DNA from 3 places in the Pseudarthrobacter sp. MOO14 genome. Region 1 is predicted to be linked to each of the others. Evidence: riboswitches for the same ligand, from Rfam matches in the RefSeq annotation. Region 1 holds a riboswitch; each other region holds the start of a gene.
What was found. A riboswitch is a leader RNA that binds a small molecule or an ion and turns the genes downstream of it on or off. The one in region 1 is predicted to bind cyclic di-AMP.
Positions count from the first base shown of each region.

Region 1 (7,816 bases):
CCGATGGGCACGTCCTCCGTGGCGAGGGCGCGGTGCGCCTCCGCGAGGGCAAGGCCCATCCAGGCGTCGTGTTTCTTTTCGGGCAACGGCATGGCTCAATGATAGTTTCGGGGATACTCAGGTTACTTACCGATGCCGGGAGGCACCATGGATACGCTTCGGGACCGCTTGGGGACCTGGTTCAAACCCTACGCGGCGCTGGTCCTCACCATCCTCGTGGGCGGTGTTGTCATCGTCTCCCTCGCCCTGCTGGGCGCCGAGGTGTATGACGACGTGGTGGACTCCGCCGGGCTGGCCAACCTGGACAAGCCGGCGCTGGCCCTGTCCGAGAGCCTCCGCAGCCCCGGGCTCGACGCGTTCGTTACCGGGTTCACCAATATCGGCGGTGGCATCGGAATGCCCATCCTGGCCAGCATCCTCACCGCGTGGCTGACCTTCCTCAGCCGCAACTGGCGTCCGCTGGTCCTGATCGGTGGAGCCGCTGCCGTGTCCATTACCGCCACCACCTTCGGCAAGAAGCTGGTGGGACGCACGCGCCCGGATCACGCAGACGCCGTTCCGCCGTATGAGGATTCCCCGTCGTTCCCGAGCGGGCACACCCTGAACACCACCGTGGTGATCAGCCTGGTGGTGTACCTGATCTGCCTCCAGTTCCACGCCATGCGCGTCCGGGTCCTGGCCATCACGGCGGGCGCGGTGTTCATCATCGCCATGGGTTTGAGCAGGGTTTTCCTGGGCCACCACTGGCTCACGGATGTCATGGCGGGCTGGCTGCTGGGGCTCACCTGGGTGGGTGTGGTGATTATGGCCCACCGGCTGTTCCACATTGTCCGCAGGCGGGAACACGTGGGTGCGGCGCCGTCGTTCGACCGTCCCATCGTCCGGGACGTGGTGGCCGAGGAGCTGCACGACGGCGAACACTCCGGACCCGGCAAAGGCAGCGCCGGATGATAGTTTTAGGGGATGCGCACTCTCGTTGTTGACCACCCCCTGGTCGCCCACAAGCTCACCGTCCTGCGGGACAAAAACACGCCGTCGCCGGTCTTCCGCCAGCTGACGGAGGAGCTGGTGACCCTCCTGGCCTATGAGGCCACGCGGGAGGTCCGCACCGAGCCCGTCACCATCCAAACGCCCGTCAGCACCACGGTCGGCACCGCGTTCACCAAGCCCACGCCGCTGGTAGTTCCCATCCTGCGCGCCGGCCTGGGCATGCTGGAAGGCATGACCAAGCTGGTGCCCACCGCCGAGGTGGGCTTCCTGGGCATGGCCCGGGACGAGGAAACCCTGGACATCATCACGTATGCCGAGCGCCTCCCCGAGGACCTCACCGGCCGCCAGGTCTTCGTCCTGGACCCGATGCTGGCCACCGGCGGAACCCTGCGTGAGGCCATCAAGTTCCTCTTCAAGCGCGGCGCCTCCGACGTCACCTGCATCTGCCTGCTGGCAGCCCCGGAGGGCCTGGCCAAGCTGGAGGAGGAACTGGGCGACGCGAACGTGCACATCGTCCTGGCCTCCATCGACGAGAAGCTCAACGAGAAGTCCTACATTGTTCCCGGCCTCGGCGACGCCGGCGACCGCCTGTACGGGATCGCCGGGTAGGTTCCACCCTTTTTCAAAACCGTTCCCGCCGCTAGCCTGTGCGGATGGACTGGAAACTTGAACTCGTCTTTGTCCCTGTATCCGATGTGGACCGCGCCAAGGATTTCTATGTTAACAAGGTTGGCTTCAACGCCGACTACGACGAACGCCCGTCGGAGTCGATCCGCTTCGTGCAGTTGACGCCACCCGGCTCCGCCTGCTCCATCTGCATCGGCGAAGGGCTCACCGACGCTCCGCCCGGCACAGGATCCAACCTCCAGCTGGTGGTCAGCGACATCGAGGCTGCCCACCGCCAGCTCAAGGGCAACGGCGTGGACGTCAGCGACGTGGATGTACAGCAGTGGGGCCACTTCCTGTACTTCGCCGATCCGGACGGCAACAAGTGGTCTGTCCAGTACATCCCCTGGCGGAACGCCGGGCCGGGCGACGTCCAGGGCGCCGGTTAACGCAAACCGCGGGCCGCATCGACATGATGCGGCCCGCGGTTTGCGTTGCGCCCGGTGCTGGTGGTGCCTAGTACCAGTTGTGTGCCAGGTGGAAGTTCAACGCACCGCAGGGCGAGGCGTAGCTCTTCTTGATGTAGTCCAGGCCCCAGTTGATCTGCGTGCGGTAGTTGGTCAGGTAGTCGGCGCCTGCGCTGGCCATCTTCTCCGCCGGCAGCGACTGGACGATGCCGTACGCGCCGCTGCTGGCGTTGGTGGCGGTGGTGGTCCAATCGGATTCCTTGGTCCACAGCGTCTGCAGGCACTGCATCTGGTCCGGTCCCCAGCCAAAGGAGGACAGCTGGCTGGCGGCGTAGGCCTGGGCGCCCGCGGGATCGTTAACCGCGACGGCGGGAGCAGGCTCAGGCGCGGGGGCCGGCGCAGGTGCGGGTGCTTCAGCCGGCGGGGCGGCGGGAGCGGGCGCGGGGGCCGGCTCCGCGGCCTGCGGTGCCACGCTGATGGCGGAAGGAGCAGGATTTGCGGCCGGGTTGGACCGGATTTCGCTCTTCTCGATGCTCATCTGGGCATCCGCCGCCGACGTGGAAGCGCTTGACCCGGTGGACGACGCCTGGGTCATGCTGTTGGTCGCCTGGCCTGCCGCGCCAACGCCAACCAGCACCGCGCATGATGCAGCGAGGACCGCAACACGCCGGCCCACGGTGGTCTTTTTGGCGGGCTGGGGTTTGGCCCGATGTTTTGCCTTGGTTTGCAGGCATGGTTTTGCCATGGATTTAGACATGATTGATCGCCTCTCACACCTGCGGAGTTAGCTGTCGGGTTCGGATGAGGGCATCCGGCCGCACGGAAAAAACACGTGCTGGCTTAACCCCAAGGGCAATCATTGCCCGGGACGGTGGGTCCCCCGCCTCTGCCGTTGCTCAAGCGGAATCCGGGAAGCGGCAGAGCTTGGCGTCAACCCGGGATATGCGGCCCGAACGGGGACCGCACCCAATCGACGGTACAGGAAGATTGCGCATTAGTCACATTTGGGTAACGGAAGTCACGAATCATGGCGCGTCGATTTGCTGCAGGCGGATCCCCGGCGCCGGGTTATCCCGCCAGGATATAGACCGTGGTCCCGCCAATGTTTTGCGCCGGGAACGTGGACTCCACCCACTGTGCAATCCGGGTGGAGGCGTCAGAGCCGCTGCTGGACATCATGGTCCCGCCGGCAATGAAGTAGTGGATCCGGCCTTGGGAGACCAGCGCTTGGAACTGTTCCAGCGTGGGGGAGGGGTCGGTGCCGTTGAAGCCGCCCACGGCCATCACCGGCAGTTCCGTGGCCAGTTGGTAACCTGCGGCATTGTTCGAACCGACTACTGCCGCTGCCCAGGTGTAGTTTGAGGCACCGTCCTTCAACGCGGCCACGAGCCCGGCCGACGGCGTGGGCGCACCCAGAAGGCCGGCCATCCCGCCGGCGCGGCCACCGGTGGCACCCTGACCGCCCTGCGCTGCCCCGCCCTGGCCGGCCCCCTGGCCTTGTCCGCCCTGGCCGGCACCCTGGCCTTGTCCGGCCTGGCCGTTGAACTGCCGGGACGTGCCGCCCGCGCCAAACCCGCCGGTCCGGTTTCCGCCGAACCCGCCCGGGCCGCCGAACGACGGCGCCGGTCCGGCGCTGACAATGGCCCCGCTGTGCGCCGTCGCCGCCGTCGACATGGAGAAGGCCAGCGGGCCGGCGAGCGATGCCGCAATGGCGAGCGCCGTCGTCGTCCGTTGCACGGAGCGCAGGCGGATGAACCTGTTCAACCCTGTTCCTGCTGCGGCCGCAAGGCCTGCCGCCAGCACCACCCAGCGCAGCCACGGGCCGTAGGCGGATGTGGTTCCCAGCAGGGTGAATGCCATCAGGGCTGCCGCGGCCACTGCGGCGGCCAGGAAGACCGCCGCGGCGGCCTGCCGCCGGTGCTGCCAGAGAAGTACCGGGCCCAGGCCGGCCAGGGCTGCGATCCCCGGTGCCAATGCCACCGCGTAGTAGGGGTGGATGATGCCCGCCATGAAACTGAAGACCAGGCCGGTCACCAGGACCCAGGAACCCCAGATGAGCACCGACGCCCGGACGGCGTCAGTCCGCGGCGCCCGGCGTCCCACCCACAGCAGGCCGGCAGCAAGGATCAGTGCGGAGGGCAGCAGCCACGCGATCTGGCCGCCAAATTCGCTGTTGAACATCCGCAGCAGCCCCGGAACGCTCCAGCCGTTGGCGCCGCCCACGCTCCCTGTCTCGTCGCCTGTCAGCCGGCCCAGGCCGTTGTAGCCGAGGGTCAGTTCCAGGATGGAATTGTCCTGCGAACCACCAATGAACGGACGGTCCGCAGCCGGGATGAGCTCCACGACGGCCAGCCACCAGCCGGCCGCGGCAAGCATCGCGGCACCGGTGGCGAGCAGGTGCAGCAGCCGCCGACCCAGCCTGGCGGGTGCCGCGACCAGGTAGGCGAGGGCAAACCCGGGAACCACCAGCAGGACCTGCAGCTGCTTGGCAAGGAACCCGAAGCCCAGGAAAACCCCTGCCAGCAGGAGCCAGCGCAGCCTGTCCTCCTGCACGGAGCGGAGCACCGCATAGGCCGCGGCGGTCATGAGCAGCACCAGCAGGGCGTCCGGGTTGTTGAACCGGAACATCAGCGTGGCCACGGGCGTCAGTGCCAGCGCAACGGCGGCCAGCAGCCCTGCCCGGTGGGCGAGGCGCGGGTCACCGGTGGCCGGTGCCGCGGCCCGCCGGACGGCCAGGTACAGCAGCCAGGCGGTGCCGACGCCCATCAGGGCTTCAGGAACCAGGATGCTCCAGGAGCTCAGGCCGAAAATCCGGACCGACAACCCCATGATCCACAGGGACGCCGGTGGCTTGTCCACCGTGATGGAGTTGGCGGCGTCCGAGGAACCGAAGAACCAGGCCGCCCAGTCCTGCGATCCGGCCTGGGCGGCGGCGGAGTAGAAAGCGTTGGCCCAGCCCGATGCCCCGAGGTTCCACAGGTACAGCACGGCGGTAGCTGCCAGCACGGCTGCCAGTTCCAGGCGGTGCCGGAGGGCCGGGGGCTCCCGCCGCACGCCGGCCGCGGCAGCAGGGCTGGAGGCAGCAGGGCCGGGGGCAGCGGGAGCGGAGGGAGCCTGCACCGGAGTGGAGTTAGATCTGGCCATGGGGTCCTACTTGGTGAGTTGGTACACCGTGGAGTTACCCACGGTTTGGGCCTGGAAGTTGGCTTGCACCCAGGCGGCCACCTCGGAGTTGCCGCCCCGGCCGCCCATGCCGCCGCCCATGCCGCCTTCGATGAAGTAGCTGATCTCACCCCTGGCCACCATGGCCTGGAACTCGGCGAGCGTGGGATAGGGGTCGCCGCCGTTCCAGCCGCCCAGGGCAATGACGCTGGTGTTCGTGGCCAGTTCCAGGCTGGCGGCCTGGCTGGCCCCGGAGACAATCGCCGACCACTTCGTGGTGGTGCCGGTGAGCAGTGCGGTCACGGCTGCATCGGCGGTGCCTTCGCCGGGACCACCCGCCCCGCCGGCTCCGGGGGCCCCGGTGAAGCCGCCGGCTCCGTTCGCGGGATCAAAACCGCCGGCACCGGCTGCCGCATCCGTTCCGTCGGTCCGGTCGCCACGGAGCGCGGCGTCGTCCCGGAAGCCGGCAGCCCTGTTGCCGAAACCGCCCGCCGACGAACCTGCGGGCCCCGACGTCGGGATGGATCCCGAATGGGCGGACGCGGCGGTGGCCAAGGTCCAGGCAGCCGTTCCAAGGCCCCCGGCCAGCAAGGAGAGGACGACGACGGCAGCCGTCCCGGAGCGCCGGAACCGTCCCGCAGCGCCCTTGCCGTCAAGGCGGAGGAGGATGGCGGCCGCGGCAAGGACACCAAGGACGATGGTGGCGATGCGCAACCACGGCAGCCACGACGCGTCGCGGCCCAGCAGCACCGAGGACCAGATGGAGGTGCCTAAGACCACGACGGCAAGAGTGGTCCGTGCCGGCCAGTACGCGCGGCCGCGCCAGAGTTCCGCCGCGCCGATGCCCACCAGCGCGGCGATGGCCGGTGCCAGTGCCACCGAGTAGTAGGGGTGGACGATGCCGCTCATGAAGCTGAAGACGCCCGCGGTGACCAGCAGCCAGCCGCCCCACAGGATCAAGGCCGCGCGGCTCCGGGACGTGCGCGTTTCGCGGCGGGTGAACCACAAGCCTGCCACCAGCAGCACCAGGGCGGCAGGCAGCAGCCAGGACACCTCGCCGCCGAAGCTGCTCCCGAACATCCGCAGCAGGCCGGCCGCGCCGCCGAATCCCGCATTTCCGCCGCCGAAGCCGCCCGCCGCACCGCCGCCCGGGCCGCCGGCTCCACCTCCGGGCATCCCTTCACCCGAACCGGTGATGCGGGCCAGGCCGTTGTAGCCGAAGGTCAGTTCCAGGAAGCTGTTGGTGGTGGACCCGGCCATGTACGGCCGTTCGGAGGCCGGCGTCAGCTGGAAAAGGGCAACGTAGCTGCCGGCCACCACGATGATCCCGCCCAGCGCGCCGAGCAAGTGGACCAGCCGGCGTCCCAGCGGTGTGGGGGCAGCCCACAGGTAGGCAAGTCCAAGCGCGGGAACCACCAGGAAGCCTTGCAGCATCTTGCTGAGGAACGCCAGGCCTATCACGGCCCCCGCCGCCACCAGCCACTTCCATCCGGCCCGTTCGATGGCCCGGGTGGTGAAGTACGCCGCCAGCACCAGGCAGAGGGTGAGCATGGCGTCCGGGTTGTTGAATTTGAACATCAGCGCCGCCACGGGCGTCAGTGCGAGGGCGCCGCCGGCCAGGAGGCCTGCCACCGGACCGGAAACCCGCTTCACAGCGAGGTACAGGAAGCCGACGGCGGCCACTCCCATGAGCGCTTCGGGCACCAGCATGCTCAGTGACGAGAAGCCGAAGATACGGCCCGCCAGGGCCGGGATCCAGAGCGCGGCGGGCGGCTTGTCCACGGTGATGGCGTTTCCGGCGTCGAGCGATCCGAAGAGGAGTGCCGTCCAGTCCTTGGTGCCCGCCTGGATGGCAGCGGCATAGAAGGAGTTTCCGAAGCCGGTGGCGGCCAGGTTCCAGAGGTACAGGATTGCCGTGGCCACCAGGAGGCCTGCGGCCGAGGGCCGCACCCAGCGGGGCTGGCCGCCGAAGGCGTAGCGGGCCCAGCGCGATCCAGGCTGTGCGGGGCCGGCAGAGGAAACTGCGGAACCTGACCGGTGCTGTGGACCGGCGGTTGATTCGGTGGTCGATCCGGCGCCTGCCGGGGAAAAGGTGGAGGTCATGATGCTGCCGTTTCTGTGGAGGCGGTGGCGGTCGTGTCGTCGGCGGACGAAGCTGCGGGGGTTCCGGCGGATGGTGTTGCCGGTCCAGGGCCTGTCCAAGGACCGGGGCGCGTGGAGGGTGCTGTACGCGGCGCCCGCTCCCGGAAGACCCAGAGCCGGAACAGCAGGAACCGCACGGCGGTGGCGGCGAGGTTCGCCGCCACGACGGTGAGGATTTCCGCCCACCGGTCCGGCGTCGTCGTCCTGTGCACCAGTGCCAACGCACCCGAGGTGAGCACCAGGCCGATGCCGAACACGATCAGCCCCTCAAAGTGGTGGCGGACCGGGTTGCCGCCCTGGATGCCGAACGTGAAGCGCCGGTTGGCTCCCGTGTTGGCCACGGCCGTGATCAGCAGGGCCAGGAAGTTGGCAAGTTGGGGATCCATGAAGCTGCGGCAGGACGCGAAGATCGCCAGGTAGGCCAGGGTCGACGCGGCACCGATGGCGGC
Region 1 covers NZ_CM177849.1:3,127,972-3,135,787, forward strand. The annotation lists gene AC4EEV_RS14680 (nucleoside deaminase) at 1-92, opposite strand, end outside; gene AC4EEV_RS14685 (phosphatase PAP2 family protein) at 148-951, shown strand; gene upp (uracil phosphoribosyltransferase) at 964-1,599, shown strand; gene AC4EEV_RS14695 (glyoxalase superfamily protein) at 1,644-2,045, shown strand; gene AC4EEV_RS14700 (aggregation-promoting factor C-terminal-like domain-containing protein) at 2,113-2,820, opposite strand; cyclic di-AMP (ydaO/yuaA leader) riboswitch at 2,826-2,986, opposite strand; gene AC4EEV_RS14705 (glycosyltransferase family 39 protein) at 3,132-5,207, opposite strand; gene AC4EEV_RS14710 (glycosyltransferase family 39 protein) at 5,214-7,328, opposite strand; gene AC4EEV_RS14715 (bifunctional glycosyltransferase family 2/GtrA family protein) at 7,325-7,816, opposite strand, start outside.

Region 2 (7,816 bases), 160 kb from region 1:
ACGCCATGCCGTACAGCAGCCGGAACGGCATCAGCCGGGTGCGCCCCGGGTCCGGTTCGATCATGGTGCCGCACGGCACCTCCTGGACGGCGGGCATGGCGGCGTGGCCCAGCGCTGCGAGGAGTGGTGCGCCCACAGTGGACAATGCCATCATGGCCGCGAGCGGGTTGCCCGGGAGGCCCAGGACAAAGCGGCCGTCCGGAAGTTCGGCAAGGACGGCGGGGTGCCCCGGACGCATGGCCACGCCGTCGATGACCAGCCGGCCGCCAAGTTCAGCCACGGCCCGGCGGAAGTGGTCGGTCCCGGAGCGCCCGGTTCCTCCGGTGGTAATGACGACGTCGGCCGGCAGGTCCGGCGCGTCCGGCACCTCCGGCACAACGTCTTCGAGCGCCGCAAGCCATTCCTCGTAGGAGTCGCCGATTCGCTGCTGGCCGCCCGGTATGCCACCCAGCATCGCTACGACGTCCTGCAGCTGGGGCCCAAAGGTATCCCGCACCTTGCCCGGATCGGGGGTTCCTGAGTCCACCACCTCGGAGCCTGTCAGGACGAGGCGCACCACGGGCTTTCCCTGAACCTGGAGTTCATCGTGTCCGGCCAGTGCGGCCAGTGCCAGGTGTGCGGGGTTGAGGTCCACGCCGGCTTTGACCAGGACGTCCCCTTCCAGGGCCTCTTCGCCCGCTTTCCTGATGTGCTCACCGGCGCGAGGTTCCCCCGGGCGCGCCTTTCCTCCGGCCATCAGCAGCGGGAGTCCCTCGTCGTCCGTGGCCAGGACCGCATTCTCGGTCCTCAGGACCGCTTTGCCTCCGGCCGGGATCAGGCCTCCCGTAACGATGATGCTTGCTTGGTGCGGGGCAAGGCGGTTCCCGGGGTCCACCGGAATCCAGGGGCCGCTGCCGTTGACCGCCCAGCCGTCCATGGCTGAGGACGCATAGTGCGGCATGTCCTGGAGTGCCAGGATGTCCTGGTCGAGCCTGCGGCCGAGGGCCATGCGCAGCGGCACCGGCCCTGCCGGGATCGGGGTGGCCGCATCGAACGCAGCCTGCCGGGCTTCTTCCCAGGTGTGCGCCAGGTGGTGCCCGCTGGTTTCAGCCTCCGGTTCCGTGGTTTCCGGTCCAGGTGTTTCGTGCCCGGCGGTCCCCGGTGGTGCTTCGGGCTCGTCGGCAGGTGGGACCTCCGGCCAGTCGCGGGGTTCTGCCGTCATTCGCCGGGGGTCCCGGCGGCAGCTTCATTCTCGTAGTCGGCAGCCAGGGACCGAGCCACGGCCATCGCCGCTTCCATGGACGCCGTGTCCATTTCCCTGCCCGGTGCGGCAGCCAGCCCCGCGGCGAATCCTGCGATGAACGTGGTGAGTGGAGCAGCCGGCCGGACCACGGCGTGGGCTGCGACGCCGGCAAGGGACAGCACTGCGTTCACGTCCACCTGGACGTCCTCCAGCTTGTATGCCTGGAGCAGGGCCCTGCACCATTCCTCCAGCGTCTCGTCCTGGCTTTTCACGACTTGCCTCCCACGTTGGCTCCGCACGTTTTGGTCAAAGTCTTCACGCTGGCTCCCGGCGGCGATCCCCAGCGTGGCAGCATCACCCCACGTATCCACGTCGGCAGTGGACCCGGCTGGGACTGTGACAAGCTGCACGTCCAGATTAGCAAGGAGGGACCTCACGGAGCCGTTGACCAGGGCGTCCCGGCGGGACAACTCACCGCACGATCTTTTTAACTCATCAGTGTTATATATGGCTGCCAGCGGCTGTTCCCTGCCGTCGGCCGAGCGGGCCACGGCGCCCCGGCCATCGCCCGCAGCTGCCACCGCGTCCCGGAGCATCGCCACCGCCCGGGCTGCCAGCGGCATGTCGCAGGCGAGAACCAGAGTGAAGGGCGCCCCTCCCCCAGAGGTGGCAAGGGCATCTAGGCCGGCTGAGATCCCGGCGGCAGGACCGGCAAACTTCGGCTCCTCCCGGCAGGACAGGACGCCTGGCGGCAGGGCCTGGGCGGGCCCGGCCTCATCGGCAGCCCCGCGGGACGGAGGGCCGCCGGCGGAAACGTCGCCCACAACAACCGTACGGCGGGCACCGGCAGCGGCGTCAAGGGTCCATGCCAGGAGGGTTCTTCCCCGGAGGACCAACGATTGCTTGGGTACTCCACCCAGCCGTGATGACCGGCCGCCCGCCAGGATCAGGGCGTCAAAGATCAACGGGTCCGTTTGCACCCACCCAGCCTAGCGAACAGCAACCGGCCTGGAAGCCGCTTGTCAGGCGGCGCGCTCGGGAAGCAGGAATGGATCCCAGGCGGGGGTTGGCTTCTCCAGTTCCTTGATCTGCCAGATGGTTCCGTGCGGCGGCTCCGGCACGAAGCGCAGGGTCCATCCCATCTCGCCGGGGGTATGGTCACCCTTGACGTTGTTGCACCGCAGGCAGGCAGCCACGAGATTCTCCCAGGAATCGGCTCCGCCCCGCGATTTTGGGTGGACATGGTCGATTGTGTGCGCTGCCTTTCCGCAATATGCACACTTGTGCCCGTCACGTCGAAGCACACCACGGCGGCTGACGGCCGTTGAGTGGTTGTACCGCGGGCGGATGTAGCGGTTGAGGAGGATCACGGACGGGCGGCCCAGGACGTCAGTGGGGCCCACCACGGGATCATCCCCCTCGGCCACCACGCTCGCCTTGCCTGTGAGCACAAGCACCAGCGCCCGGCGGAAGGTGATAACCGCCAGCGGTTCATATCCAGCATTCAGAACGAGAGTGCGCATGCACGTACCTCTTCACGGCCGCACCCGTCAGGGGCACGAGGGCCGGCTGCCCTCGGCATGTCCGGGCTATGGATCGACATCACAAGAGTAAACAGAGAATTGCAATATCAGGTAATCGGTATACGCGGAGGCCGGATCCCCACCCCGGTGGCGGGAGCCGGGATGCACGCAGAATGGCGGGAGTTAAACGGGAAAAGACCCCCGCCTCAAGGGCAGGGGTCCTTCCGGGCACATCTTATGCGGCGCCGCGTGCGGCGGGCGGCAGTGGTTACCGAACGTGGATGAAGACCGGTCCGGAGCCAACGTTGGCGCTGAACACAACGGTGTCGTTGCCGTTGAAGCCGCCGTGGACGGCCATCCCGTTTCCGGCGTAGACGGCGATGTGGGCCATTCCTCCGCCACCGTCGGCGTAGTAGATGAGGTCGCCGGGCTGGGCCTGGGATGCGGACACCCTGTCACCCAATGACAGGTAACCGGCGGGCCAGTCGTGGAAGTGGATGCCGACGGCAGCCAGTGCGTTGGTCACCAGCATGGTGCAGTCCTGGTGTACGCCAAGCTGGGCGTAGGCAGCGGACAGGATGGCAGCACCCTTTCCGCTGGCGGAAACCTGGGCGGCGGGGGCAGCCGTGGCATCGGCAGTTGCAACCTTGGCAGTCACCTTGGGAGCGGCAACGGCCTGGGCAACGGGAGCGGGAGCGGCTTCCTGCACCGCAACCTCGGGCTCGGGAGCCGGTGCCGGAGTGGTGGTAACGGCCGGCTTTTCGAAGCTGATGGCAATGGTGGAAGCCGCTGAGATCGGAGCGTCGACGGCGGATTCAACTTCCATGGCGGATGCCGGAGCCGAGTCGCGCTTGACGTTGGTGTCGGCTGCGTTGGCTGCGATGCCGCTGGTCAGGACCAGGCCGGAAGCTGCAGCGATTACTGCAGCCTGGCGGCCCATGCCGCCGGCGTTGTCGCTGACAGCCTTGGCAATGATCGCGATCGAGTTGGTTTTGGTGACCTCGGCGCGGTGCCGTGCGGTAGCACGAGTCGTCATCAGTTCTCTCTTTCGTTTTCCTCTGGACCGCGGTGGCCTGTCCGAGGGGGTTGGATGCGCCGGCATCTTGGGGGTACGCCGGCGCGTCCCGAACGGGGATGTTGGTTTCTAGCGAAAAAGCTTTGGGCAAAGAAATAGCCCTTGGAGCGTGGAGCCCAAGAACTACTTGTTCAGGTGGTAGTACGTGGAAGTACCGGTGGCTGCGGGAGAGTGGAGCATGGTTCCCTGCGACGGGTTGAGCGCGCTGATCATCATGCCGTTGCCGACGTAGATGCCGACGTGTGCGCCGCCGTTCTGGACCACGAGGTCGCCCGGCTGGGGGGTGGAGGTGGGGGTCATGATGCTCCACGCGTTCGTGCGGGGAATGCTGATTCCAGCCTGCGCGTAGACCCACTGAACGAAGCCGGAGCAGTCCCAGCCGTTGGGGGTGGTGCCGCCCCAGACGTAGGGGTGGCCGATGCCGGTGTAGGCGATCGCGGCGATACCCGAGGTGGCTGCGGACGAAACGGCTTCTACTGCCTGTCCGGCCTTGGACGCCTCCTGGCCGGCAGTGGTGGCGGTGCGGTCCGCGGACGCGGTGGACTGGGTGCGCACGGTTTCCACCTTCGGGGCGGCGGTGGTCTTGACCGCCGGACGCTCGAAGGAAACGGTGGCCGTGGGGGCCGCGGTGACAGCAAGGGCGGTCTGCGCGGAACCGGACTCCGTGGAGGCCGAGATGCCGGCAGTGGTGTCCGCGGCGTTGGCCGGCAGGCCCATGCTCAGGATGAGGCCTGAAGCCGCTGCCACAACGGCAGCCTGGCGGCCCACGGTCCCGGCATTGGCGCTTACGGCCTTGGACATGGCGTCCAAGGGGTTGACGCGAACCGTTTGCGCACGGTGGCGCGCAGAATTATGGCGTGAAGACACGAAGGTAGCCTCTCCCAATGCCTGCGAGGTGAGCTGTCGGATTCGGATGGGAGTCACCCGGCCACTTCGCTTCCTGGGAAGCTCATGACTTAACCCCAAGGCCTTCCAGAACGCAGAAGGCCAAAATTGGTTCCCCCGCCCCTGCCAGACGATGAAATGCGAACGGACCTTGAGCGGTGGCAGAGTTAGGCAATCCACTCAAGAGCGTCAACTTCGGAAAAGTTGACGCGAGTTAGACGGTACAGCAGTTTTGCTTCAATGTCACATTCAGGTCACGGCGGGTCACGGCGATCTGGGAGTGCGCAATCAAACGGTTACAGCCAGCCCATCGGATCGACCACTTCGCCGTTGACCTGGACTTCGAAGTGCAGGTGGCAGCCGGTGGACGCCCCGGTGGTCCCGCTCAACGCCACGACTTCGCCGCGGGAGACCGTTTGGCCCACCTTGACGTTGAAGGACGAGAGGTGGTTGTACGTGGTCTCCAGGCCGTTGCCATGGTCGATCACCACCCGGTTTCCACCGCCGAACTGGTGCCAGCCGGCGAAGGTCACGGTTCCTGTTGCGGCTGCCAGGACGGACGTCCCGCACTGTGCCACGAAGTCCTGTCCGCGGTGGAAATCTCCGGTGCCGCCGGTGATTGGGCTGACCCGGTAGCCGAAGGGCGACGCGGTCACGAGGGATGCCAGCGGCGCGGCCAGGGTCCCGGCGGAAGCCGCACGCGTTACCGATCCGGCCGACTGGGCGCTCAGCAGTTGCTTCAGCTTCCCGTCGGGGTCCGCCTGCGTTACGACGGCTGAGCGGCTGAAGTCGATCTGGGCGCCTACATCCGCGGAAATCTGGGGCTGGGGGCTGACTGCGGAGGCGGCCTGGGGCGCGATTCCGGCCGCATCCGTCGCCATAACGGGGCTGGTGGCGGGCATGGTCACCGTGAGCACCAGGCCGGTGGCGGCGAGGGCGATGCCGGCCTTTTGGCCGATGCCGCTGGCCGCGGCAAAGTCGGTGATTTGCCGGAACGGACCCCGGCGGCGGCGCGCATCCCGTTGCGGGTCGCGGGGGCGCTCCGCGGCGGCTACTTCGACAACCCGGGGTGCCTCAGGGGGGCCCGCCGCGCGACGGCGGCCCCGGGAGGTCTGCATGGTCAAGAAGGGTTCCTCTCTGGAATAGCCTGCGGAGTTAGCTGTCGGATTCGGGTCAGAGAGATCAAAGACCCGGTCCGTCATGGGCAAACTTCTACACAGGGGTATTCCCGGAAGAATCCTTCACTGGAGAGGCTTGCTGCTGACGGACTTCACCCCAAGGCAGTCCCCCGCTGCCGGTTGTGGTTCCCCCGCCTCTGCCAGTAACGACTCGTACACCTGGCCCGCTGGCAGAGCTCGGCTCCGGATCAGGTAACGCTTAAGTATCAACGCTGGGTTCCACTATAGGGGCTTAAGACCCTAGGTAACAATTCCGTTATCTTTGCGTGGAATCCCCCGGGTGGGGTATGGAAACGCGGCGTCAGGCCTGGTTCACGGCGACGAAAACGTGTGCCGCCACCTCGGGAGGCAGCTCCAGCGCGCCCTCGATTCCCGCCACCCGTACAGAAATGTAGTCACCGACGCGTTCCAGGGAGACAGACGCGCCGGGGCGGATACCGCCCTCGTCGAGCTGGGTCAGCAGTTCCGGCTCCACCTGGATCGGTTCCGCCAGCCGGCTGATGGTCACTGCCGATTCAGGCCCGTAGGCCTTCATTGCCTCCACCAGGCTGATGGCGCCGTCGCCGAACCCGGGTCCGGGCTGTCCGCCCAGGGCGGCAAGGCCGGGGATGGGATTTCCGTAGGGCGACTCCGTGGGGTGGTCCAGCATCTCGTAGATGCGCCGCTCCACCCGTTCGCTCATAACGTGTTCCCAGCGGCAGGCTTCGTCATGGACATAGGCCCAGTCCAATCCGATCACGTCGGCCAGCAGGCGCTCGGCCAGCCGGTGCTTCCGCATGACCTCAGTGGCACGCTTGCGGCCGGTGTCGGTCAGTTCCAGGTGCCTGTCACCGGAGACGACGACCAGGCCATCGCGCTCCATCCGGCCGATGGTCTGGGAAACGGTAGGCCCCGAGTGGCGCAGGCGTTCGGCGATACGGGCCCGGAGGGCAACGATGTTCTCTTCCTCAAGCTCCAGGATGGTCCTGAGGTACATCTCCGTAGTGTCGATCAGATCCGTCATCCAGCTCAGCTCCTCGAGCGCAGTACCTTGCGTTGTCCCACCGTATCGCCTCTTCCCGCGACGTAGTCCGGGGAAGAGTTTAGCCTATTTTGATTTAGTCCGAATAGGGCCTGCCGCCTGCGGCGTCTCATTGGCTGGACATTGGCGCCGCCCGCTCCCGCCACCCTGCGCGCTTCAGGCAGAATTGGGGAAGGTTTGCACTGCAGCCATGGCCGGCTCCCGGCCACCCACCACCCGGACCACAGCTTTCGTCCCCGCCGAATGGAGCACCTGTGAGCGACACCAGCATCACGATTCCCGCCAACCTCCTGCCCCAGGACGGGCGGTTCGGGGCCGGCCCCTCAAAGGTCCGGCCGGAACAGATCGATGCCCTGTCCGCTGCGTCGAAGACTATCCTCGGCACATCCCACCGGCAGGCTCCGGTCAAGAACCTGGTGGGCTCCGTACGCGAAGGACTCAGCCAGTTCTTCCGTGCTCCCGAGGGCTACGAGGTGGTCCTCGGCGTGGGCGGCTCCACCGCGTTCTGGGACATCGCGGGCTTCGGCCTCGTGTCCAAGAAGGCGCAGCACCTGTCCTTCGGGGAGTTTGGCTCCAAGTTTGCCTCCGCCACCAACAAGGCGCCGTTCCTGGAAGCGTCCTCGATCATTAAGTCCGAGCCGGGCACCCGTCCTGCAGCGCAGGCGGAGGCGGGCGTGGACGTCTACGCGTGGCCACAGAATGAGACCTCCACGGGCGTCGCCGCCCCGGTCAAGCGGGTGCCGGGCGCCGACAAGGACGCCCTGGTCCTGGTGGACGCAACCTCCGCTGCCGGCGGCCTGGACGTCGACATTGCCGAAAGCGACGTTTACTACTTCGCCCCGCAAAAGAATTTCGCTTCCGACGGTGGCCTTTGGCTCGGCCTCTTCTCCCCCGCCGCCCTGGAGCGCGCTG
Region 2 covers NZ_CM177849.1:3,284,611-3,292,426, reverse strand. The annotation lists gene AC4EEV_RS15370 (molybdopterin molybdotransferase MoeA) at 1-1,201, opposite strand, end outside; gene AC4EEV_RS15365 (NTP transferase domain-containing protein) at 1,198-2,202, opposite strand; gene AC4EEV_RS15360 (HNH endonuclease) at 2,245-2,745, opposite strand; gene AC4EEV_RS15355 (NlpC/P60 family protein) at 3,014-3,781, opposite strand; gene AC4EEV_RS15350 (C40 family peptidase) at 3,944-4,621, opposite strand; cyclic di-AMP (ydaO/yuaA leader) riboswitch at 4,692-4,873, opposite strand; gene AC4EEV_RS15345 (M23 family metallopeptidase) at 5,002-5,823, opposite strand; cyclic di-AMP (ydaO/yuaA leader) riboswitch at 5,836-6,066, opposite strand; gene AC4EEV_RS15340 (iron-dependent transcriptional repressor DtxR) at 6,185-6,886, opposite strand; gene serC (phosphoserine transaminase) at 7,159-7,816, shown strand, end outside.
Region 2: another riboswitch for cyclic di-AMP. It lies ahead of AC4EEV_RS15350 (C40 family peptidase); the one in region 1 lies ahead of AC4EEV_RS14700 (aggregation-promoting factor C-terminal-like domain-containing protein).

Region 3 (7,816 bases), 1.7 Mb from region 1:
CACCTTCCGCAATCCCGTGACCGCCTACGAAAAGATCTCCCCGCCCAAGCAGCACCAGCCCGAACCGGGCCTGGACGCCGACCTGGAGCCCAAGGCCGACCTGGGTGAGGAAACCTACCGCGGCACCGGCCGGCTGGAAGGCCGCCGGGCCATCGTTACCGGCGCGGACTCCGGGATCGGCGCCGCGACGGCCATCGCCTTCGCCAGGGAAGGCGCCGACGTCGTCCTTTCCTACTTGCCGCAGGAAGAGGAAGACGCCGCGCGCATCGCCGGGATCATTGAGGCCGCAGGCCGGAAGGCGGTCAAGGTGCCGGGCGACCTGAAGGATTCCGCAGCGTGCCGCGAACTGGTGGATACTGCCGTGGCAGTGCTGGGCGGGGTTGACGTCCTGGTCAACAACGCCGGAAAGCAGGTTGCACAGGAGGATCTGCAGGACATATCGGATGAGCAGTTCGACCACACGCTCAAGACCAACGTCTACGCCATGTTCTGGGTCACGAAGGCTGCCGTGCCGCACATGCCCGCCGGCTCCACCATCATCAACACCACGTCCATCCAGGCCTACAACCCGTCGCCGACCCTGGTGGACTATGCCACCACCAAGGCCAGCATCAACAACTTCACCAAGGGCCTGGCTCAACAGCTTGCGCCCAAGGGAATCCGGGTCAACGCGGTGGCGCCCGGGCCCATCTGGACTCCGCTGCAGGTCAGCAGCGGCCAGCCCAAGGAAGAATTGCCCGAGTTCGGCCAATCCACTCCCCTGGGCCGCGCCGGCCAGCCCGCTGAACTGGCCCCCGCCTACGTCTTCCTGGCCTCACCCGAGTCCAGCTACGTGGTCGGCGAGACACTGAATGTCAACGGCGGCAGCCCCACGCCCTAGGCTCCCGGCCGCCCAACACGGCGGGCCCTCCGGTTATTCGGCGGCCTCCTGGCCGGCCAGGAGCTCATCCGTGGCAGGATCCGGCTCGCCATCAAAAAATTGGGCCAGGACCGTCTTGAACACTGTTTCTCCGGGCGCAGCCCGGAGAAACAGTGTCATGGACGAACGGAGCTTCTGCGTATCGATTCCGCCAAGGATGTCCGACGCCGAACGGCCGGAATGCGTGGTGAGAGCCAAGGCACACTCAAGAAGGCGCGGGCCCAGGACGGGGTGGTCCAGGTAGGCCCGTGCCTCTGCCAGGGACGAGATGGCGTAAGTCCGCGACGTGGCGCTCTGCCCCAGCCCGGCAACTTGGGGGAAAATGAACCACATCCAGTGCCCGGTCTTGTTGCCGAGCTGCAATTCGCCAAGCGCGCTTCGGTAGGTTCCCCCACTGTCTTGGGCGGCGACGAATCGTTCCAGGTCAAACGCTTCATTCATGGGCTCTCCTCTGTGGCCTGCAGGTCATTGCGTCAACTCTTTCTCCAGGAGGCGTGCTGCCGTTTGAAGTTGGGATTCAGGGTCTTCGCGCCAGCGCGCCAGGACAGCCGCGGCCCGCTGGCGGTCTCGGTGGTCCAAGCCGGCCAGCAAGGGCACCAGGACGTCGGAGACCAAAGGCCCGGCCAGCTCTGCCGCCTGGGCCGAGCGGAGAAAGCCCTCCAGCCGGGTGAGGTCCGAATGCCGCAGCACCTGCACCTTTGTTTGCAGCAGGACAACGGCGGCCAGCCGGCGTTCGAAGACCGGCTGCGAGCCTGGTTTCGGCTGGCCCCACAGGGCGGAGGCCAGCATGACCGTGGTGTCATGGCCCATGTCCTTGAACTTCCGAAGGGCGTCCCGGACTGTGCCGCGGACTGCGCCGATCGAAGACCCGTAGGAGGCCAGGGCTCCGCCCAGCCGGTAGCCCACCTCGTCGGCCCGGTACCAGGCACCCTCGTTCCGAAGGGTCCGGTCGATAAATTCAGCAGCAGCCGCGACGTCGGGCACCTCGGTCACCGCCCCCGCCCCGCAGAGGCATGAAGGATACAGAATGGGGTCCAAGGCCGCGCCTCGAGCCTGCCGGCCGCGATGGGCTCGCCGCAGACCGCACAGGTTCCATAGGTGCCGTTGGCCAGCCGCTCCAGGGCTGCCTCCACCTGGTCCAGCCCGGCTGAACTCTGCTTCAACAATGCCGACGCCTGCGACAGTTCGAAGGCGATCGTGGCGCCCTCGGGATCATGTTCGTCATCGACGTTGGAGTCCTGCCGGGCCGCGTTGGCCGCGTCGATATCAGCCCGCAGCGCCGGCAACAGGGCCAACCTCCGGGCCCGCTCCTCTTCGAGCAGCACCCTGAACCGTCCGAAATCTGGCATGCGGAAAGCCTAGCGCGTCAGTCAGTACCAGTTCAGGGCGACGGAATGGCTCCAGGCGCCGCACGGGGACCCGTAGCGGTCGCGGATGTAGCCGAGCCCCCAGTCAATCTGCGTCCGGTAACTCGTCAGCCAGTCGCTTCCGGCGCTGGCGTACTTTCCCGGCGGCAGGGCCTGGGCTATGCCATGGGCCCCGGATGAGGCATTCGTGGCCGTGGTCAGCCAGCCGGATTCCTTGGTCCACAGCTGGGACAGGCACTGGAACTGGTCGGCGCCCCAGCCGAGGGCACCCAGGCGTCCCGAGGCATAGGCCTTGGCGCCGGCAGGATCATTGACGGCACCGCCCGGGACGGAGGGAACGACGACGGGCGGCGGGCCGGGCACGGCAGGCTGCGGCGGACTGCCGGGAACCGGGTCGGCCGGCGGGGCCGGTACCGCCGCGTTGCCGGCCGGAGCTGCAGCCGCGGGTTTGGGCTGCCGGGCTGCGGCCGCGGCAGCCTGCGCCGCGGCTTCGGCCTGCCGGCGGGCCTGCTCCGCCGCAGCGGCGCGCTTGGCCTCCTGGGCCGCTTCATAGGCAGCCAGCGCCGCCTGGCCCTGGCGATACTCCCCCTCAAGTGCCGCCGTCGTTCCCTTCAGCGAGGCCAGCTGGGCGGTCAGTTCGGTGCTGTGCTGCTGTTCGTCATTTACCTGCCGGGCAAGCGCGTCCTGGGCGGAGCGGGCTGCGTCCAGTTTGGCTTTTGCTTCCCCGGACAGTCGTTCCCGCTCAGTGCGGGCCACTTTTTCCTGCTCTGCCAGGGATGCGGCAACTTTTCCGGCAGCCGCAGCTTTCTCCACCAGAGCAGCAGTCTTGTCGCCCACCAGCTGGACGAGGTTGAGCCCTTGGACGCTGTTGTTCCGCAGGGCATCAAGGGCCACGAAGAATCCGGTATTGGTCCCGCCCGTCTTGTACGCCTGGACGGCAAGCGCTCCGATTTCCTTGCGATGCCGGGCCAGTTCGTCGTTGGCGCGGGCAGCCTGGGCGGACAATGAATCCAGCCTTACCGATGCCGCTTGCAGCCCGGCGTCGGCTGCGGCGTAGTCGGCCGCTGCCCGGACCGCCGTGTTGCCGGCGGCTTCAGCCTGGGTCTGGAGGCCGTCCAGGAGCCCATTGATGGTGGTGATCTCTGCCGCTTTCGCTGCCTCGGAAGACTGCGCCTGCTGCACGTCAGCCCAGGACGGATACCCACCGGGAGGTGCAGGCTCGTCTGCCGTGGCAGGCAGGACCGTGGCCGCTGCCACTGCGATGGCGAGCAGTCCCCCCACCAGTGGGGACGTGGGCATGGTCACGAACAGGGGCATAGTCCCGAAGCATACCGGCGGCACGCCGGAGCGGAAAGGCGGCCGTGCCTGCTTTGTTACCCGTTTGGTCCGGTGCCGGACCGGCGGGAGCCCGGCGTGGGTGGATCGGACCCATCCAATCGTTGGTTGAATACGAGAGAAGAACCTCGCATGTTATCTAAACGTGACAATGGGAGGGTCGGCGGGTTATGGTCTTCTGGTGTCCCTCCCCAAACGGGACACTCCCATCAGTTTGCCGAGCCCTGCCGCTGATACCGGGATTCAACCGCATTCATGCTGGCAGGGACGGGGGAACCAAGTTTCCACGACCTTTCAGGTCTTGGGGTTAAGTCGGACAGCTCCTCCGCCCACCGCGGAGATATGTTCGGCCGGGTATCTCCAACCCGAACCCGACAGCTCACCCCGCAGGCATGGGAGAGGCGATCAATCGTGTCAAAGAATCTCAGCACTGCCCGCCACCGCGCGACCCCGGCCCGCTCCATTGCGCTCGAGGGACTCGCCGTGACGGCCAAATCACAGGCCCGTTCGTTTGGCCGTCCGGCCCTCGCTGTTGCCGCCGCGTCCGGCATCGCGTTCGGCGTCGGCGCCCCGGCCCATGCGGGCGTGACGGGCGCGGACACCACTGAGCAGGCCAGCGTCCAGGCCGCCGCAGCTCCTGCAACTGCTCCGGCAGCCGCGGCAGCAACCGTCCACACCGTCGTTTCCGGGGACACCCTCGGCGCGATTTCGGCCGCGTACGGTGTCAGCCTCAATGACGTCCTGGCTGCCAACGGCCTGGGATTGTCGTCCATCATCTACCCCGGTGACCAGATCCAGATCCCCGGCGCCGGCTACGTGGCAGCACCTGCCCCGGCGCCGGCAGCGGCCCCCGTCCAGGCGGCAGCCGCCACCGCACCGGCGAACACCGGCATGAACATGTCCTACGCATCAGCAACGCCGGTGGCGTCCACCACCGGCAGCGGGACCGGTGCTGCCATCCTGGCCTCCGCCTACGGCCAGGTCGGCGTGAGCCAGGACTGCACCGCCATGGTTGAAAAGGCCCTGCGCTCCGTCGGCAAGAGCGTCGGCGACCTGGCTCCCACGCAGTTCTTCCAGTACGGCAGCGTGGTCGGGAGCCCGGCACCCGGCGACCTCATCATCACCTCGGGCCACGTGGGCGTTTACGCCGGCAACGGCCAGGTTGTGAGTGGCGGCGTCAACGGCTACACCACGCAGGTGCACTCCATCAGCTGGCTCAGCGGCTACTCAGTGGTCCGCGTCGCCTAGTCTTCGCGCAGTAAAGCCTGCTCCCAACAGGAGGGTGGCAGCCGGGTCTCCGGTTGGCACCCTCCTGTTGTCGTCGGATCAGGTCCCGCAAAAGGTCGTATAGGTCCCGAAGTCCGCCGGGGCACCGTCCATGTAGCGTTCCAGCCCGGCCCGCTCGGTGAAAGGATCGGTCACGGCCTGAAGCAGGCGCTGCAACGGGGCAGGATCTCCCTCCGTGCCGGCGGCGAGGGCTTCCTCCACCAGATGGTTCCGTGGAATGTACGCCGGGTTGACGCTGTCCATCAGCCCTGCGTCGGGTTGCAGCGCCAACCACCGCTCCGACCAGGCGTCGAAGCCGGCCAAATCCATCACCATGCCGCGCACCGGGCGCAGGTCGCCGCGGGCCGCCCTGCCAAGGTTACGGAAGAACAGGGTGTAATCCACCGGGCCGTCCTTGAGGATGGCCACCACATCGTCAATAAGGCTGGACAAGGCGTCGTCGCTGGCGTTTCCAGCGGCAAGACCCAGTTTGGTTTTCATGCCGCCCGTCCACGCCGTGCTGTACTGTCCACGGAATCCACCGAGCACCTCCACCGCTGCAGCAACAGCCTTGTCCTCGTCTTCGTCAACGAGCGGCAGCATTGCCTCGGCAAGGCGGGCAAGGTTCCATTCGGCAACGACTGGCTGGTTGGCGTAGGCGTAACGGCCACTGACATCGATGGAACTGAACACGGCGGCGGGATCGAAGGCATCCAGGAACGCACACGGGCCGTAATCAATGGTTTCCCCTGAGATGGTCATGTTGTCCGTATTCATGACCCCGTGCACGAATCCCGCCAGCATCCACCGGGCCACCAGCCCGGCCTGGGCGGAACAGACGGACGCAAACAGTGCCAGATAGGGGTTTGGGGCGACTGCAGCGTCCGGATAGTGCCTGCTGATGGCGTGGTCAGCCAGCCGCTTGAGCAGGTCCATGTTCTCCGTGGCCCGTGCGTACTGGAAACTCCCAACCCTCAAGTGGCTGCTGGCCACCCGTGCCAGGACAGCACCGGGCAGCATGCCCTCGCGCCGGACCTGCCGCCCCGTCGCCACGACGGCGAGGGAGCGCGTGGTGGGAATACCCAGGGCGTGCATGGCCTCACTGACAACGTACTCGCGCAGCATTGGCCCGACGACGGCCCGGCCGTCCCCGGCGCGGGCGAAGGGGGTGCGCCCCGAGCCTTTGAGGTGGATGTCCAGCAGGCGGCCGGCGCGGTCCGTGACTTCCCCCAGCAGGAGCGCGCGTCCGTCGCCGAGCAATGGGGAGTAGCCGCCGAACTGGTGGCCCGCGTAAGCCTGCGCCACCGGGGTGGCACCGGCGGGAACGTGGTTGCCCACGAGGAGGCGCACCCCTTCGGGACCGTGGAGGTATTGCGGGTCAAGGCCCAGGCCTGCTGCGAGCTTTTCATTCAGGACCAGGAGTTCGGGATCCGGAGCTTCCTCGGCCTGCCAGGGAACGGCAAGTTCCGCCAGTTCACGGGCGAAGCGGCCGTCGAAGGTGACCGTGGATTCAGCTGCTGCCGTCATGGGTTAACCCTATCGCCGTGGTGCCGCCCGCCCCTCCTGCACGGAGAGTTTCAGGCCCTGCCGCCGCTGGCCCCTGCATCATCCAGCCCCTTGGCATAGGCCGCCTGGCCGGCATGCTGGAGGCAGTCCCCCAGAATGCTGACAAGCCGCACCCCAAGGGTCACCGGCGGATCCCAGCGCCAGTCCGCCACGCGGTCCAGGTCCTGTTCTTCCAGGCTTTCGAGGACCTTCGTGGTCTGCCGGTGGACTGCTTCACAGTACTCAAGCAGGAGCTCACCGGATGCCCGGACAGCATCCACCTGGCCGCTGGAGTGGCCATAGCCCGTGTCGCCTTCCGCCAGCGGGAGGCCAAAACGCGACACGAAGCCTTCCGACGTCCAGACCTGTTCCAACTCCGAGGCGGAGGCGACCTGCGCATCCTCCACCCTCCCCAGGTGCCACACCAGCCAGGCGATGGAGTTGCCGCGGCCGGAGGGGCGGTGCTGGAGCTGTTCCTCGTCGAGCCCGTCGAGCACCTGCCGGACCAGGCCCGGGAGGCGGCCAAAGGACTCAAGGAGCAATTCTTTGGAATCCATGGATCTGGCGCCTTTCGGGTTGCCCGGTCGGGGAACAATAAGGTTACTGAGTAAACGTCATGCCTGTGAACAGGCGGCCCCAGTCAACACGTGCGCTTGTTTCGACTTTGAGGGGGACGCGGGGTACAAGGTAACCAAGGTGCATCATGTCGTGGGCCGGGCGTTGACCGCAAGCAAGGAGAACCGATGGAACGCAGCAATGTATCCCCGGACAGTCACGGGGCAGAACCGTCCCGGCCCCAGTCCCCCGCGGCAAGGATGTCAGCGCTCTGGGCGGATGGTTTGGGCAGGGCCAGCATCAGGGCCGTCCAGGCGCTCTCGCTGCTGGCGCTCGCCTGGGTGGCCGTGGTGGCCGCCACCCGGGTTCCGCTGGTGACCGTACCCGTGCTGGTCGCCCTGATCCTGGCGTCGGCAATGGCTCCCGCCGTGCGGTGGCTCGCCGCCCGCGGGTTCCCCCGGTCGCTGGCCGTGCTGTCATCCTTCCTGGTGATCATCGCCGTCGCGGCCGGAGTGGTGGGCGGCATCGTTGCACTGGTCCGCCAGCAGGCCCCGGTTCTGGCAGCACGGGCGGAAGCAGGGATTGGCCAACTGCAGCAATTCATCACCACGGGACCCGTCGCACTGACCGGCGCGCAAATCGACGCGGCCCGCAACGAATTCCAGAAGTTCCTTGCCGGCGGAACCCTGGGAGCCGATGCGCTGACCGGACTCAGGACCGCCGGGGAGATAGCTGCCGGCACGGTCCTGACGGCCGTCATCCTTTTCTTCTTCCTCAAGGACGGCGAGAGGATCCGGTCGTTCCTGATCGGGTTCCTTCCCGGCAACCA
Region 3 covers NZ_CM177849.1:403,085-410,900, forward strand. The annotation lists gene AC4EEV_RS01840 (glucose 1-dehydrogenase) at 1-880, shown strand, start outside; gene AC4EEV_RS01845 (DUF1810 domain-containing protein) at 914-1,360, opposite strand; gene AC4EEV_RS01850 (DNA alkylation repair protein) at 1,385-1,912, opposite strand; gene AC4EEV_RS01855 (TraR/DksA family transcriptional regulator) at 1,909-2,268, opposite strand; gene AC4EEV_RS01860 (coiled-coil domain-containing protein) at 2,290-3,603, opposite strand; cyclic di-AMP (ydaO/yuaA leader) riboswitch at 3,857-4,029, shown strand; gene AC4EEV_RS01865 (C40 family peptidase) at 4,033-4,869, shown strand; gene AC4EEV_RS01870 (protein adenylyltransferase SelO) at 4,948-6,414, opposite strand; gene AC4EEV_RS01875 (mycothiol transferase) at 6,465-6,989, opposite strand; gene AC4EEV_RS01880 (AI-2E family transporter) at 7,176-7,816, shown strand, end outside.
Region 3: another riboswitch for cyclic di-AMP. It lies ahead of AC4EEV_RS01865 (C40 family peptidase); the one in region 1 lies ahead of AC4EEV_RS14700 (aggregation-promoting factor C-terminal-like domain-containing protein).